DNA from 3 places in the Streptomyces sp. NPDC015532 genome. Region 1 is predicted to be linked to each of the others. Evidence: riboswitches for the same ligand, from Rfam matches in the RefSeq annotation. Region 1 holds a riboswitch; each other region holds the start of a gene.

Region 1 (5,267 bases):
ACGAGCTCCGGGCCGATCTGCTCGATGACGGCGAGGACGGCCTTCTCGACACCCTTGCCCTGGTAGCGGTTGGGGTCACCGTCGCGAAGCTCGATGGCCTCGAAGGCTCCGGTGGAGGCGCCGGACGGAACGGCGGCACGACCCGTGCTGCCGTCGTCGAGGCCGACCTCGACCTCGACCGTGGGGTTGCCTCGGGAGTCCAGGATTTCCCGGGCTACGACGACGTCGATGGACGGCACGAGCATCTCCTTATTGGGATGTGACGCGGGTACGCAGGACTCGGCAGCCCTGCGGGATGAGCCTAACCGGCCCACGGGGATCGGCCAGCCGATCGACCACCCCTTGAGCGGAACCGAGCGTACACATTGTTCCTGAACGGAACAAAAAAGGAAATGAAAAACCCCGCTCCGGCGCGTGCGGGGGAACACGCGCCGGAGCGGGGAGCCCGTGGGGACGGGGACCCTCACCGGGCCTTTCCCAAAAAGACCCGGTTCGGAAGGGGAACTGTCGTGCGTCTCGTACGCGAGCCGGAATCCGGCCCGGGAGCGAGCGCGCGCCGCCCGAGAGATGGTCGCCCTCCGCCGAAGGCGACCACACGGCACCGGCGCGCCGCGGCACTCAGCGCAGGTGCAGCTGCTGGCCCGGGTAGATGAAGTCGGCGTCGGCGACGATGTCCTTGTTCAGCTTGAACAGCTTCTGCCAGCCGCCCTTGACGTGCTTCTTCTCGGCGATCGAGCTGAGGGTGTCGCCCTTGACGACCTTGTACTCGCCGTCACCCTTCTTGACCTTCTTGCCGGTCGGGGTGGTGACGGTCTTCTGGGCGGCGGGGCGCTCCGCGGAACGGGAGGCGGGCTGCTCCGTCGTCCGGGTGGCGGGGGCGCTCTGCGAGCCGCTGGACGTGGAGGGGGCCGAGGGGGCCGCCGGGGCGGAGCCGCCGCCGTACGCGGCGCTCGACAGGCCCACGCCGCAGGTCGGCCAGGCGCCCTTGCCCTGTCCGGCGAGGACCTTCTCGCCGATGGCGATCTGCTGCGACTTCGAGGCCTGGTCGGCGGTGGAGGCGTAGGCGGTGCCGCCGTACGCGGCCCAGGTGGAGGACGAGAACTGGAGTCCGCCGTAGTAGCCGTTGCCGGTGTTGATCGACCAGTTGCCGCCGGCCTCGCACTGGGCGACGGCGTCCCACTCGGAGGCGGTGGCGGCGGAGGCGTTGCCGGCCGCCATCAGCGGAGCGGCGATGGCGACGCCGGTGACACCGGCGAGCGTGGCGACGCGGGTGGCCTTGTTCGGGCGGCGGTGCTTGCCCTTGCTGGAGAACAGCATGGAGAGATCCCCTCACCGACGCCTGCGAGGTGAGCTGTCGGGTTCGGGCCGGTTGAGTTGCCCGGCCGCGTTCCTTCGGTCCTGTCTCCAGGACGTCCGGCACGCGGCTTCACCCCAAGCCGTTCCCGGGTGTCTCTCAACTCCCGGGCCCGGCACTTACCTTGGGTCCCCCGCTCCTGCCTACGGCGCATGACGCGACGACTGTTCCCGTACGGCCGCTGGCAGGATTCGGCGTTGCGACCGTCGGAGCCCGCTGTGGCGAGCGGTCACGACCGTAAGCAGTCGATCGCCGGAAATTCAAAGACGATCAGGGCTTCTGAGACCCATCTCTCACTTGCGCCAAATGGGACATTCCACAGCGAACCATGACGCGAACTCCCGCTACTTTTGCACCGTTTCGGCCGTGTCCGCAATGCTCCGACCAGGTACGACGAGGCCGGGACCGCTGTCGGTCGGCGCCGTGTCCGCGGCGGGCAGGTCGGCCCAGCCGCCGTCGAGGCCCAGCTCGTCGGAAACCTTCCAGAGGTTGTCGATGACGTCCGCGACGTACGCGGTGTCCTCGGCGGCGCTCGCGGCATGCCGCCCGGCGGTGCTGTCGGCGCGGCCGGTCGCGCTCTCCGCGGCATCCCCGCCGCGGTGCCGCCCGGTGCCGGTGCTCGGGGCGTCGGAGGGGCTCGAAGAAGCCTCCTTCTGGCCCGGCTTGGCCGATTCGCCACCCTTGCCGGTCGCCGTGTCCGAGCCGTCGGAGCTCTGCGAGGCGCTGGGCTCCGCGGTACTGCCGGCCGCGTCCGAGGAGTCATCAGAACCGGACGAAGCAGACGAATCATCCGAAGGTGACGCACTGGGCGCCGTCGCCAGGCCGGACGAAACATACGAACCGGACTCGTCCTCGCCGTTCGAGGAATCGCCGGCCACGCCCGTGTCGACGCTGACGCCGGCCGAGTCCTTGCTGAGACCCGAGAGCGGCCCACAGGTCGGCCAGGCCGCGAGGCCCTTGGCGGCGAGCACCTTCTCGGCGACGGCTATCTGCTGCGAGCGGCTGGCCTGGTCCGCCCTCGGGGCGTAGTCGAGGCCGCCGTGCGCCTCCCAGTTCTCCTGGTCGAGCTGAAGGCCGCCGTAGTACCCGTTGCTCTGGTCGGCGCTCCACGCGCCACCGCTCTCGCACTGTGCCACCCGGTCCCAGGTGGTTCCGTCGGCCGCACTCGCGCTCGCCGCCGCGAGCAGCGGGATGACGATCGCCGATCCGGTCACCCCTGCGGCGACGATGAGTGCCGGGGCCTGACGAGGGCGACGGTGACGGCCGTTCCCGGAGAGCATACGAAGGCCTTTCGAGTGACAGCGGGGAATACCGCGGCCCCTGTGAACCAAGAAGCGCAGGCGCCGCGTTGATGGGTGAAGGTAGTCGCACTCGAACGCTGGTTACAAGTCGATGCAGTACAGATCACGCGAAGATCACAGATTTGATGGAGCATCATGTTCCGCTAGCCGCAAGGGCACTCCTTCCGGTATGCGGAAGAACCCCTTCGGCGAGGATGCCGAAGGGTCACCGATGGGCCGGTCCAGGCCTATTTGACCGGGGTGAACTCCACCGGAAGTGTGCGCAATCCACGCATAATGAGACCTCCACGCCAGCGCAAATCGGCCGATTCTCCGGCGAGTTGGATGTCCGGCAGTCGGCCGAGGAGCGTACCGAGCGCGGTCTGGCCCTCCAGCCGGGCGAGCGGCGCGCCCAGGCAGTAGTGGATGCCGTGGCCGTAGCCCAAGTGCTGAAGGTCACGTCGTGCGAGATCGAGCGTGTCCGGCTGTTCGAAACGTTCGGGGTCACGGTCCGCGGCCGCGAGCACCACGAGCACGGGGTCGCCGGCCGCGATGTCCTGCCCGCCGATCCGCACGTCCTCGGTGGCGAACCGCCAGGTGGCCAGTTCCACGGGGCCGTCGTAGCGCAGGAGTTCCTCGACACCCGTCTCCAGCAGCCCGTGCTCCCCGGCCGCGAGGGAGGCCTGGAGACGCTCCCGCTGCCCGGGATGGGTGAGCAGGGCGTGCATCCCGTTCCCGATGAGATTGACCGTGGTCTCGAACCCGGCGAAGAGCAGGATGAAGGCCATGGCGGCGGCCTCGTTCTCGGTGAGGTGCTCGCCGTGGTCGGAGGCGCGGATGAGCCCGGAGATGAGGTCCTCGCCCGGTGCGGGCTCCGCGGTCAGCGCCTCACGCTTGCGGTGGATGAGCTCGGCGAGATACGCGCGCATCTTCTTCACGGACCGGGCGACCCCGCCCCTCGGCCCGCCGCCGTGCCGGATCATCATGCCCGCCCAGTCCCGGAAGTCGTCCTGGTCCTCGCGCGGGACGCCGAGCAGGTCGCAGATGGCGTAGATGGGGAGCGGGAAGGCGAACTCGTGGATGAGGTCCGCGGAACCCCGGGCCGCGAACCCGGCGATGAGCTGATCCGTCAGCTCCTGCACCCGCGGGGCGAACTCGGCCACGCGCCGCGGCGTGAACGCCTTGCTGACGAGCCGCCGCAGCCGGGTGTGGTCCGGCGGGTCGATGTTCAGCAGATGCGTCATGAGCTCGGCCTTGCGCTCCCCGGGGATCCCGGTCCGGCCCCTCGCGTGCGCGGGCTCGTCGTGATGCGCGGGATTCTTGGACAGCCGCTGGTCGGCGAGCGTCTGTCTGGCGTCGGCGTACCGCGTGACGAGCCAGGCCTCCACCCCGCTGGGCAGCCGGGTGCGGTGCACGGGCGCGTTCTCCCTGAGCCAGGCGTAGGCCGGGTAGGGGTCGGTGGCGAACTCCCAGGTGAAGAGTTCGGGGGCGGCGCTGGCGGAGGCTTCGTACTCGGTCACTCCTCGACCGTATCCGCAGGAGGCGGCGCCCCCCGGCCGCCCGGCGACCGGACGCCCCCCGTCGCGCGCGGCGGCGCGGAGAGCCCCTGCCGCCCGGTTCGCCCCGGACCGTCCGGACATGGCCGGCTGTTTGACCTCGGCGCCCGGCACCTTCCTACTTCCTGCCGTGGACCCCGAAATACTCAGATCCAGCTTCGCGGTCGTGGAACGACGGGCCGAGTTCGCGGTCAAGTACTTCTACTCGCACCTCTTCCGCCACAACCCGGAGCTCCGCGCGCTGTTCCCGGCGGATCTCGCCCGGGACATGGAACGGCAGCGGGACCGGCTCTTCGCGGCGCTCACCTTCGTGATGGACAGGCTGGAGGATCCGGACCTGCCCCGGTATCTGCGGAGTCTGGGCCGCGACCACCGCAAGTACCTGACCCGGCCCGGGCACTACGCGGCCGTGGGGGAGAGTCTGATCGCCGCGTTCGCGGTCGTCGCGGGCTCGGCCTGGAGCCCCGAGACCGAGAAGGCCTGGACCGCCGCGTACGGGGTGATCGCCCAGTGCATGCTGGAGGGCGCCGGTGAGGCCCGGCATCACGGCGAGCCGCTCTGGTGGGACGCCGAGGTCGTCTCCCTCACCCGGCACGGCGACGACCTCGCCGTCCTCACCCTGCGGCCTCGGCAACGGCTCACCTACTCCCCCGGTCAGTACGTCAGTGTCTGCGTGCCCCATCTGCCTCGGGTCTGGCGCCCCTACTCCCTCGCCAACGCGCCGCGCGCCGACCGCACCGTCGACCTCCACGTCAGCCGCGTCGAGGGCGGCACGCTCTCCACGGCCCTCGTCCGGCGGACCCGGGTGGGCGACGTGCTGCGGCTGGGCCCGCCCGGCGGCGCCCTCACCCTGCGGACGCCCACCGACCGGCCCCTCACGCTGATCGCGGCCGGCACGGGCTGGGCACCGGTGAAGGCCCTGCTGGAACAGCTCGACGCCGCCCACGAGGCCCGTCTGTTCCTCGTGGCCCGCGACATCGCGCACCTCTACGGACGGCCGGCCGTCGAACGCCTGCGCGCCACGCTCCCCCGGCTGGCCGTCACCTACATCACCCCGGCGCCCGGCCGCCCCAAGGT
Region 2 (5,267 bases), 460 kb from region 1:
TGACGCTCATCGAGCCGGGCTATGTCATGCCGCATCCGACGCTGCCGGCGGTGCGGGTGCCGCGCCGGGACGACCTCTGGGCGGAGCCGATCAGCAAGGTGTTGCTCCGTCACCCCTCTTTGTCCGACGACGAGTTGGCGTCGGCGGCACGGGGAGTGGTCGGTTCGCTGGCGACGGTCACCATGTCCGGTCCCGGCACCGTCGAACTCCAGCCATGCGGGGTGACCAAGGCGACCGGACTGGCTCTCGCCGCGGCGCACCTCGGGCTCACCCCGGACGCCACGCTCGCGTTCGGTGACATGCCCAATGACATCCCGATGTTCGACTGGGCGGCCCGCGGTGTGGCGATGGCCAACGCCCATCCGGAACTGAAGGCGGTCGCCGACGAGATCACCCTGTCGAACGAGGACGACGGGATCGCGGTCGTGCTGGAGCGCCTCTTCGGCTTCTGACAAATCCCGTCTGCCCGGCGAGGCCAAAGGCCCCAGCGGTGCGGAGTGCGGCAGCGAGGCTCGCTGCCGCACTCGCGGACCCGCTTCCGCCGGCATGTTCGGAGCGCAGCCGGTGACGCGACCGCAACGCACCCGCCGACGGGCCGGGAGGGCGCCGTCGGCGGGTGCGGATGAAGACGTGGTGCGCGGTGCGGGGTGCGCGGTGCGGGGTGCGATCAGTAGGCGCCGTTGACGTTGTCCATCGAGCCGTACTTGTCGGCCGCGTAGTTGCAGGCCGCGGTGATGTTGGCGACCGGGTCGTAGATGTTCCACGACGTGCCGGCCACGTGGTACGCCTGGAACGTGGGGTCGATCACCTGGAGCAGGCCCTTGGAGGGGATGCCCGCGGCGGCGTTGGAGTCCCAGTTGTTGATGGCGTTGGGGTTGCCGGAGGACTCGCGGATCACGTTGCGGTGGATGCCGTCGTAGCTGCCCGGGATGCCGGCCTTGGCCATGACGTCCAGGGATTCCTTGATCCAGCCGTCGAGGTTGTTGGCGTACGTCTTGGCGGCGGCCTGGGTGACGGTGGTCGCCTTGGACTTGGCGACGGCGGTGGTCGCCTTGGCCGTGGTGCTGACGGTCGTCGACTTCAGCGTCTTCGTGCCCACGGTCAGCTTCAGGCCCGGACGGAGCAGGGCGGGGTTGTCACCGATGACCGCGCGGTTCGCCGCGTACAGCTTCTTCCAGCCGCCGCTCTTGGGGTACTTCTGCGCCACCTTGGACAGCGTGTCGCCGGCGACCACCTTGTAGGTGACGAGCTGCACGTTGGGGACCACCGCGGTGTGTGCGGCCTGCGGGGCCTGGGCCGGGGTGGCGGCGCTGGCGCCGGTCGCGCTCACGAGCGGGAGGGCGAGGGCGAGACCGCCCGTTCCGGCGGCGATCATGCCCCGGGTGATGACGTTGGTCTTCATGCGGCTGTGCTTGCCTCGTACGGGCATGACGAAAGTCCTCTCCGACGCCTGCGAGGTGAGCTGTCGGGTTCGGGCGGGAGATGCCCGGCCGCGCTGTGAGCGCGGCTTCACCCCAAGCCGGTCCGGTGTGCCCGGATCGGCGGCTTACCTGTGGTTCCCCCGCTCCTGCCGTGCGTGGGTCGATGGGTTGCCGGGCGGCGGCAGGATTCGGCGATCCGCCCGGGGTCGACCAGAACGTATGCGAGAGCACATGTCCGAAACAAGATGAGATTTGACCGCGAAGATCGCTTTCTCCTGGTTGATGCGCGGGTAAAAAGTCCGATTGCGCCGGAATTGGATCCTCAACTTGCCTTTGGCAAACGGGTTGGGCCGGGAGGGGTGCGCGTCGGGGGCCGACCTCGCCGGTGACTCAACTCACCAGACCAAAGAGCATCAAGGCGTCATGAGGGGGTAATTCGGGCATTGCGCTTGTGGTGGGAGTCGCCGCCGAGCCCTTCGCGGGGCGCCGAGCGGCCCTTGATGCGGCGGGAATTGTGGCGCGGGACACATGGGGGACGTGGCCGTCCGGCGGTGGGAGCGCCGCGTCTGCGCGAGCCAGAGCCGCCCGGACGCGAGCCAGAGCCGCCCGGACGCGAGCCGAAGCTGCCCGAGGACGCGAGCCGGACCCGGGCCGGTGGCCGGTGAAGTGCGCCTCGCGTCAACGGTGTTCGCCACGCGAGCCACACGCCACTGACCTGCCGCTGTACCGGCGCCGTCCTGTCGCTGTCCGGCCTCTGTCCGGCGCGCGGCGATACGCCGGCGCTCGCGCCGTGAGCGCGTCACGCCGGCCCGGGCATGGGGTGCGCGGGGGTCCGGGGGAGTGAACTCCCGTGCCCGTGAGCCCAGTCAGCCGGCTGTGCGCGGGATGCGCTTCTCCCAGGTCCGGTGGAAGACGACCTCGTCCCCGTCCTTGCAGACGAGCTCGTCGGTCGTGACGAAGTCCTGTGCGTCGCAGGTGACGGCGGAGACCGTCTCGACGCGGGCGTCCCACGGCAGGTCCGGGCGGTGCAGCCGGATCGACCAGGTGGAGTGGGCGCGGGCGGACAGCGGGTCCGTGGCGTCGATCGTGTACGTCTCCCGGGCGTCCTCCGTGCATTCGAGGCCGTCGGGGTACACGCGGGTGCCGCCGCGCCCCGGGTTCTCCTCCAGGCGCCAGGTCTGCGCGGCCACGTCGCGCAGGACCAGACGTCGGGGGCGCGGCTCGTCCAGGGTCGCGGAGACGGTCACGCCGAGGGGCTCGAACTGCTCCGGTTCCTCGAAGGCGACCGAGGGGTCCGACTCCGTTGCCCGTACCGGGAGTTCCAGGACGCTGCCGATCGGCTCCAGGGTGAAGCCCGCCTCCGAGCCCGGCTGGGGCCAGATCCAGGGCCAGTACGCGGAGGAGACGCCCAGCCGGATCCGGTGGCCCGCCGGGAACGCGTAGCCGATGGCGTTCAGGTCGAACACCACGTTCTCCGTGGTGCCCGGTTCCCAGGGGACCGCCCGGTCGGGGCCCTGGCGCGCCGAGAGGTTCAGGGCGCCGCGGGTGACGAGCGTGGACGCTCCGTCCGGGGCCACGTCGCACAGCCGGGCGATCACCTGGCCCCTGGGCGCCGCGGACGTCAGCCGCAGATTGACCCGGGGGCGGCCCAGCACCCAGATGTCCTCCGGCACCTCGAACTCGAAGCAGGCCGACCGTGCGTCCTCCTCCCGTTGGTCCGGCGGCAGGTCGGCCTCGTCGCCGGAAGGGGACAGCCGGCCCGCGTCGACCCCCGTGTGCTGCGGGGACCGCACCGGCAGCGGGGCGCCTTGGAGCGCGTACGCGACCGGGGTCACCGAGGGGGAGGGCCAGGCCGGGTCGCCCACCCAGCGGCCGGGGATCCGCGCGTACACCGTCGCCGGAGGGTGCGCGTCCATCACGTACGAGCGCAGCAGGGGGACGGAGAGCGCGTCCGTCTCCTTGTCCTTGAGCCAGTGGTCCCACCAGCGCAGCGTCTCCTGGAGGAAGCCGATCGCCGGGCCCGGCGGCAGGCTCCGGTCCGGGTACTGGCGGGACCAGGGGCCGATGAGACCTCGTACGCGATCCGGTGGCAGGTTCCGCACCAGACGCAGCACCGTGTCGCGGTGCGGGTCGTGCCAGCCGCCGACCGCGAGGACCGCGGCGCGGATGGCCCCGTACTCCTCGCGGACGCTGCCGTGGCGCCAGTACGCGTCCCTGGTCTGGTGCGCCAGCCAGGTGTGCGCGGCGGGGCCGACCGCCTCCAGTCGCTTCTCCCACATGTCCCGCCACATGCCCTCGCCCACGTGCGCGGGGTCCGGCGGGCGGGCGGCGAAGGCGAGCAGTCGGGCCGACCGGGCGTGCGTGTCGACGGCGAGGACGGAACCTCCCGCGTGGTGCGCGTCGTTGTCATAGAGGTCGTCGGTCGAGCAGACCGTGACGATCGCCTTGAGCGGCTCGGGCGCGCGGGCCGCGATCCGGAGGGAGCCGAAACCGCCCCACGCGATCCCGAACATGCCGACCCGGCCGGAGCACCAGGGCTGGGCCGCCAGCCAGGAGACCACCTCCACCCCGTCGTCCGGCTCGGTCCCCACGTCCTCGTCCCCCGGCAGTCCCTCCGAATTGCCGTGGCCGCGCACGTCCACGCGGACGGAGGCGTAGCCGTGCCCGGCGTACCAGGGGTGGCGCTGCTGGTCGCGCGGGGCCGTCCAGTCGGTCAGGCGGTACGGGAGGTACTCCAGGAGCGCCGGTACGGGCTCCTCGGTCAGCGGCCGCCAGATCCGGGCGTACAGACGGGTGCCGTCCGGGAGAGGGATGAGGACGTCCTCGTGAGTGGTCTCGTAAGGAAAGGACGTACGGATGTGCATGAGCGCCACCTCAGAGGGCGGAATGCCGGGCATTTCGCCGCATGTCATCGCGAGTCGGTTCACATCATCTGATCATGAACATACCGTCGGTGACGGGGTGGCGCCCGTGAGCCGGGGTACCCGCCGTTGGGGCACGCAGGTGCTTCCCGTGTGCCTTCCGGGTGTACTCGCGCCTACCGTCTGGCGGAGCGAAGCGGACCGGGGGACGGTGGGCGCTCGTGGTGATCGAAACGTGACCGGATACGCTGACTTGAGTGATGGCAGCGACACATCGACAAACCGTGTCATCGACCGAATGATCGACCGAGTTCGCCATGTGATCGTCAGCAGACAGGAGAACCTCTCGTGACCGTCGTCGGGCCGTTCGGGCTGAGCGTGCGGGACCAGGCTCTCGAAGCCGATGTCCAGGCCGGATTGGCGGCTGTCGAGGAGGGTTTGCTCGAAGCCACCAAGAGCGAGGTCCCGTTCATCACGGAGGCCGCCCAGCACCTCGTGCGGGCCGGCGGCAAGCGGTTCAGGCCGCTGCTCGTGATGCTCGCCGCGCAGTTCGGCGACCCCTACGCGCCGGGTGTCGTGCCCTCGGCCGTGGTCGTCGAGCTGACCCACCTCGCCACGCTGTACCACGACGACGTGATGGACGAGGCCGAGGTCCGGCGCGGGGTGGACAGCGCCAACGTGCGCTGGGGCAACTCGCTGGCCGTCCTCACGGGTGACTTCCTCTTCGCCCGTGCCTCGTACATCCTGGCCGACCTCGGGCCCGAGGCCGTCCGGATCCAGGCCGAGGCGTTCGAGCGGCTGGTGACCGGGCAGATCCTGGAGACCGCGGGGCCGCGCGACGGCCGCGACCCGGTCGACCACTACCTCGACGTGCTCGGCGGCAAGACCGGGTCGCTGGTCGCGGTCGCGTGCCGGTTCGGCGCGATGATGTCGGGCGCCGACGAGACGGTCGTGGACGTGCTCACGCAGTACGGCGAGCGGCTGG
Region 3 (5,267 bases), on a different contig from region 1:
TGGCAGGCGGGCGCCGCGGCCCGCGGCATGCAGGCGCTGCGCGTGCACGTCCCGTACGGTTCGCAGGGCGACATCGTGCGCGTCCACCCGGGCGAGGAGTGGCTGTACGTCCTTGGGGGGCGGCTCAGTCTGCGCCTCGGGGACACAGCGCACGTCCTCGCGCCGGGAGACAGCGCCCACTTCGACTCGCTGACCCCGCACCGCATCGCCGCCGCCGAGCGCGACGGAGCCGAGCTCCTCTTCGTACACACCCTGCTGCAGAGCCCCGTCGCCGCGCTGTGCCTCGGGCCGGCGACCGGCCACCCCACCTCGGGAGAGACGTCATGACCGAACCCACAGAACGCCACCGCTCCATGGAGGACAGGTTCCCGCGCGCTCTGTGGGTGCGGCTGATCATCTACGTCGCCGTCGGCCATCTGTTCGCGGCCTTCATCTACCTGCTCTTCACGCTGGGCGCGCAGAACCAGTAGGGGCCCGGTCCCGGCGGGCGGCTCAGTCCAGGAGCCGCCCGCGCAGGCGGTCCCGCAGCTCCGGCGTCAGTCCCAGTCCCTGCTCCAGATAGACCTCGACGCTGCCCCAGGTCTCCTCGATGGTCTCGAAGGCGGCTGTCAGATACGCGGCCCGCGCGTCGAACAGCGGGCTGAGCAGTTCCATCACCTCGGGGGAGTAGGCACCGGCCGAGGAGCCGTTGCGGTGCACCTTGTAACGGCGGTGGGCGGCGTTCGACTCCAGGTAGTCGGCCACGATCGCCTCGCGCTCGACGCCGAGGGCGAGCAGGGTGACCGCGATGGACAGCCCGGCGCGGTCCTTGCCCGCCGCGCAGTGCATCAGCGCGGGCACGCTGTCGTCGGCCAGCGAGCGCAGGACCTCGGAGTGTTCGGCCGTGCGCTCCTTGATGATCGTGCGGTAGGAGTTGATCATCCGGTTCTCGCCCTTGCCGTCGCCGAGAATCGCGCGCAACTGGTCGAGATCGCCGTCGCGGACCATCTTCCAGAACTCGCTGCCGTCCGCCGGGTCGCTCAGCGGGAGGTTCACGTTCCGCACGCCCGGCAGTTCGACGTCCGGGCCCTCCAGCTTCTGGTCCGCGGCGTTGCGGAAGTCGAAGATCGTGTGGAGTCCCAGGGACGAGAGGAACGCGGCGTCCTCCTCCGTGGCGTGGGCGAGGTGGCCGCTGCGGAACAGGTGCCCATGACGCACACGCCGGCCGTCCACGGTGGGCAGTCCGCCCACGTCGCGGAAGTTACGCACTCCGCCGAGCTCGGGCTCGGTCGACGGGACCTGCTGCGTCACGGGGGCTCCTCCCATTCGGCCGCCGGCGTCGCCGGGCTGGACTCGGCGCCGCTCGTCGGCAGTTGTACCGGCTCGCGCTCTCGACGATACGACATGGGTTCCTCGGGCAATGAGTTGTCCACAGGCGACCCCTTCCGGACGGAACGCCCTGGAGACGGCACTTTGCGCCGCCCGGTGTCGAATGATTGTTCGAATGACGGGGCGGGTCGATCGCGTACCCCCGGCCGCTTCGGCCTCATGGGGCAATTGCGATGAAAAGCGGCATTGGCGTGCTCCGTTATGTGCGCCATTTCGACCAGGGGTCCGGATGTGATGGATATCCGCCGATGCTGCATCTGTCTGTTCTGTCCGAATAGGCACCTTAGTGACAACTAGCCCTGGAATAGGGCGCCCTGGGCCGAGTCGCGTGAGGAGCGTCATATTCGTGACGATGCGTTGCCGTCCTCCTATCTCAACACCGGTCACTTTCCCGGGGGTTGAGAGGGCCGGAAGATCGTCACTCCACGGAGGGTGACGGCGGTTTCCGCATGGATCAAGAAAGGCGAGCGCACAGAAACCGCACATAGTTGTCGACGCGCTCTCATGTCGCTTACGTTCTGCCTCAATCCGGACGGACGCCCAATCCTGCCGCCGCCCGGAATCCGCACACTCACCCGTACACGGCAGGAGCGGGGGACCCACAGGTTCCGCGCCTGGTCCGATTTCCGGAACAGGCTAGGGGTACAGCCGCGCAGCAGCGCGGCCGGGCATCTCCAGCCCGCACCCGACAGCTCACCCCGCAGGCGCCGGAGAGGAAATCGTCATGCCCGCGAAGGGTAAGCACCGCCGTCCCAAGTCCCTCCGTTTCACCCGCTCGATCGCCGTGGCCGGAACCGGTGGCGCCGCACTCGCGCTGCCCCTGATGGGGGCCACCGGCGCCCACGCCGCGACCCCGGCCACCGCCGTCGCGCAGCATGTCGAGAAGGCGGCGACCGCCGCTCCCGTGAAGAAGGCCGCCAAGGCCGCCACGACGAAGACGTACGCGGTGAGGTCGGGCGACTACCTCTCGAAGATCGCCGACGAGCAGAACGTCAGCGGCGGCTGGAAGAAGATCTACGCCGACAACCGCTCCGCCATCGGCGGCGACCCGTCGCTGATCCACCCCGGTCTGAAGCTGTCGCTCGGCAAGAAGGCCGCCGTCGCCCACTCGGCCACGCACACCGCCACCCGGACGACCACCTCGGCGAAGTCCGGCCAGGCGGCCCCGGCCACCGACCCGACCCCCTCCACCAGCGCTTCCACCGACAGCGCTTCCACCGCCGGCTCTTCCGGCTACACCCTGCCGGTCGCGAGCAGCTCCGTCGGCACCGGTTACAAGGTGGCGGGCAGCATGTGGTCCAGCGGCTACCACACGGGCGTGGACTTCGTGGTCCCGACCGGCAGCACGCTCAAGTCCATAGCCGCGGGCACGGTCGTCTCCGCGGGCTGGGGCGGCGCCTACGGCAACCAGGTCGTCATCCAGCACGCCGACGGCAAGTACTCCCAGTACGCCCACATGTCGTCGCTGTCCGTCTCCGCGGGGCAGACCGTGACCGAGGGGCAGCAGATCGGTCTCTCCGGCGCGACGGGCAACGTCACCGGACCGCACCTGCACTTCGAGATCCGCACCACGCCGGACTACGGCTCCGACGTCGACCCGGTCGCGTACCTGCGCTCGCACGGTGTCGCCGTGGGCTGACACCCCCCGCCTCCTGCTCCTGACGGCAGGAAGATCTCCGAAGGCCGGACCCCACGATCCCCTGGGTCCGGCCTTCGGTGCGTCCGTGGCGACGGCCTCTGGGTGATCGCTGCTCCAACGCCCTTGTCTCAAGCCTTATTCCGGAGTTGACCAATGCTTGGCGAGTGGCTTATCTCACCGGTCGTCAACCCTTCCCTACGGTCGCGTAGCTCACATCAAAAGGTGAATCATGCTCCATGTGGCAGACGATTCGAAGAGTGACAACAGATCAGTGATCGGGTCGTACGTGGCGGTGGGGGACAGCTTCACCGAGGGCGTCGGCGACCCTGGGCCCGACGGGGCGTTCGTCGGCTGGGCCGACCGGTTCGCGGTACTTCTCGCGGACCGCAGGCCCGAAGGCGACTTCGATTACACCAACCTCGCCGTGCGCGGCAAACTGCTCGACCAGATCGTCGAGACCCAGCTCCAGAGGGCCAAGGAACTCGGCCCGGACCTGGTCTCGTTCTGCGCCGGCGGCAACGACATCATCCGCCCCGGCACCGACCCCGACGAGGTCGCGGAACGCTTCGAGCGCGCGATCGCCGACCTCACCTCCGCCGTGGGCACCGTCCTGGTGACCACCGGCTTCGACACCCGTGGCGTCCCCGTGCTCAAGCACCTGCGCGGCAAGATCGCCACGTACAACGGACATGTGCGTGCCATCGCGGACCGCTACGGCTGTCCCGTCCTCGACCTCTGGTCCCTGAAGACGATCCAGGACCGCCGCGCCTGGGACGGTGACCGGCTGCACCTCTCGCCCGAGGGGCACACCCGGGTGGCGCTCCGTGCCGGACAGCTCCTCGGCCTGGAGGTCCCGGCCGACCCGGACCAGCCCTGGCCGCCGCTGCCGCCGCGCGGCACGCTGGAGGTGCGCCGCGACAACATCCAGTGGGCGCGCGAGTACCTCGTCCCGTGGATCGGACGGCGGCTGCGCGGGGAGTCCTCGGGCGATCACGTCGCGGCCAAGGGCGCTCTCTCCCCGGACGACATCAAGCTGCGCATCGAGTCGGTGGCCTGAGACGGCACCGGCCCGGTCGGCGGGCCCGGTCGGACCGGTCGGGACCGGTACCCGGGCGCCCGGCCGGCCTGGTCAGGGGCCCGTGGCACCCTGGACCGGACGGGGATCATTGGACCGGACGGGGATCAGGGCACCGGACGGGGATCAGGGCACCGGTCGCTCCCGGCGAGATCCGGGACGACGGCCCGTACGGCGGTCCGAGCCGGGGAGCGGGGGAAGCGCGGTACGGGGCCGGGAGGCCGGGACCGGACGCCGTGCCCGCTATCGCACCGCCGCCATCAAGGCCGCGCGCTCCAGGCCCAGTTCGCGGGCGAGTGCCTCGTCCGCCCATTCCTGGGTCCGCGCCCGTGACACCGCTCCGGAGTACGCCGTCATCTGGACCGCCAGTCCGTCCAGCAGCGCAGTGAGCCTGAGGGCCGTGCTCGTGGGGTCCGGGCAGTGGAACTCGCCGGCGGCCACGCCCTCCGCGATCACCTCGGTCATCGCGGCCTTCCACTGCCGGTCGAGATCACGGGTGACCTCGCGCAGCGCGGGTTCCCGCAGGGCGACCGCCCAGCCCTCGATCCACAGGCGCCAGCCCTTGGCCTGCCCCGTCGGCGCGTACCAGCGGACGGCGGCCCGAAGGCGCCGCAGCGCCGTCGTACGGCGGCCGAGCAGCTTGCGCAGATGGGCGAGGTCGTCCTCGGCGGCGTAGGTGAACGCGGCGGCGACCAGCTTCTCCTTCGTCGAGAAGTGGTACAGCACCAACGCGTTGCTCACGCCGAGGGCCGAGGCCACGTCGGCGATCCGTACCGCCGCGACGCCTCGCGCCTCGATCTGTTCGACGGCGGCCCGCAGCAACTCCTCACGCCGCTCCGCCACGCTCAACCGGACTCTCGCCACGCGGCAACCCTACACAGCCCTTTCGGCGGAAGCCCCGACAGGAGCGGGGGCGGCCCGGACCGGCACCCGCCGGCCCGCCCGCCGTCGGCCGGCGAACGGACGGCCGGCCCTGACGCGACCCCCCTCGGGCCCGGAGCCGTGTTCCTCAGCGGTACCAGCCGAACCGCTCCGCGATGACCGGCAGCCGGTCGGTGACGATGGCGTGGGCGGCGGCCCGCGGGGTCGTGCCGTCGGCCTCCGCGCGCGCGAGCGTCCGGTCGATCAGGGCGCGCATGGAGCGCCGGGTGTGGGCGAACGCCTCGTCCGCGTCGGCGCCGATGT

Evidence for each region. Region 1 has a riboswitch for cyclic di-AMP ahead of ACF07B_RS14875 (transglycosylase family protein). Riboswitches for the same ligand answer to the same signal wherever they lie in the genome.
Region 2: another riboswitch for cyclic di-AMP. It lies ahead of ACF07B_RS16935 (transglycosylase SLT domain-containing protein); the one in region 1 lies ahead of ACF07B_RS14875 (transglycosylase family protein).
Region 3: another riboswitch for cyclic di-AMP. It lies ahead of ACF07B_RS14220 (peptidoglycan DD-metalloendopeptidase family protein); the one in region 1 lies ahead of ACF07B_RS14875 (transglycosylase family protein).

What each region holds. Positions count from the first base shown of each region.
Region 1 covers NZ_JBIBSY010000004.1:92,701-97,967, forward strand. The annotation lists gene eno (phosphopyruvate hydratase) at 1-245, opposite strand, end outside; gene ACF07B_RS14875 (transglycosylase family protein) at 619-1,317, opposite strand; cyclic di-AMP (ydaO/yuaA leader) riboswitch at 1,322-1,515, opposite strand; gene ACF07B_RS14880 (transglycosylase family protein) at 1,699-2,568, opposite strand; gene ACF07B_RS14885 (cytochrome P450) at 2,883-4,154, opposite strand; gene ACF07B_RS14890 (globin domain-containing protein) at 4,357-5,267, shown strand, end outside.
Region 2 covers NZ_JBIBSY010000004.1:550,358-555,624, reverse strand. The annotation lists gene ACF07B_RS16940 (HAD family hydrolase) at 1-452, shown strand, start outside; gene ACF07B_RS16935 (transglycosylase SLT domain-containing protein) at 668-1,429, opposite strand; cyclic di-AMP (ydaO/yuaA leader) riboswitch at 1,435-1,593, opposite strand; gene ACF07B_RS16930 (CocE/NonD family hydrolase) at 2,288-4,285, opposite strand; gene ACF07B_RS16925 (polyprenyl synthetase family protein) at 4,631-5,267, shown strand, end outside.
Region 3 covers NZ_JBIBSY010000003.1:663,733-668,999, forward strand. The annotation lists gene ACF07B_RS14205 (helix-turn-helix domain-containing protein) at 1-327, shown strand, start outside; gene ACF07B_RS14210 (DUF6126 family protein) at 354-470, shown strand; gene ACF07B_RS14215 (tyrosine-protein phosphatase) at 493-1,290, opposite strand; cyclic di-AMP (ydaO/yuaA leader) riboswitch at 1,931-2,088, shown strand; gene ACF07B_RS14220 (peptidoglycan DD-metalloendopeptidase family protein) at 2,093-3,007, shown strand; gene ACF07B_RS14225 (SGNH/GDSL hydrolase family protein) at 3,279-4,064, shown strand; gene ACF07B_RS14230 (TetR/AcrR family transcriptional regulator) at 4,326-4,946, opposite strand; gene ACF07B_RS14235 (Glu/Leu/Phe/Val dehydrogenase dimerization domain-containing protein) at 5,092-5,267, opposite strand, start outside.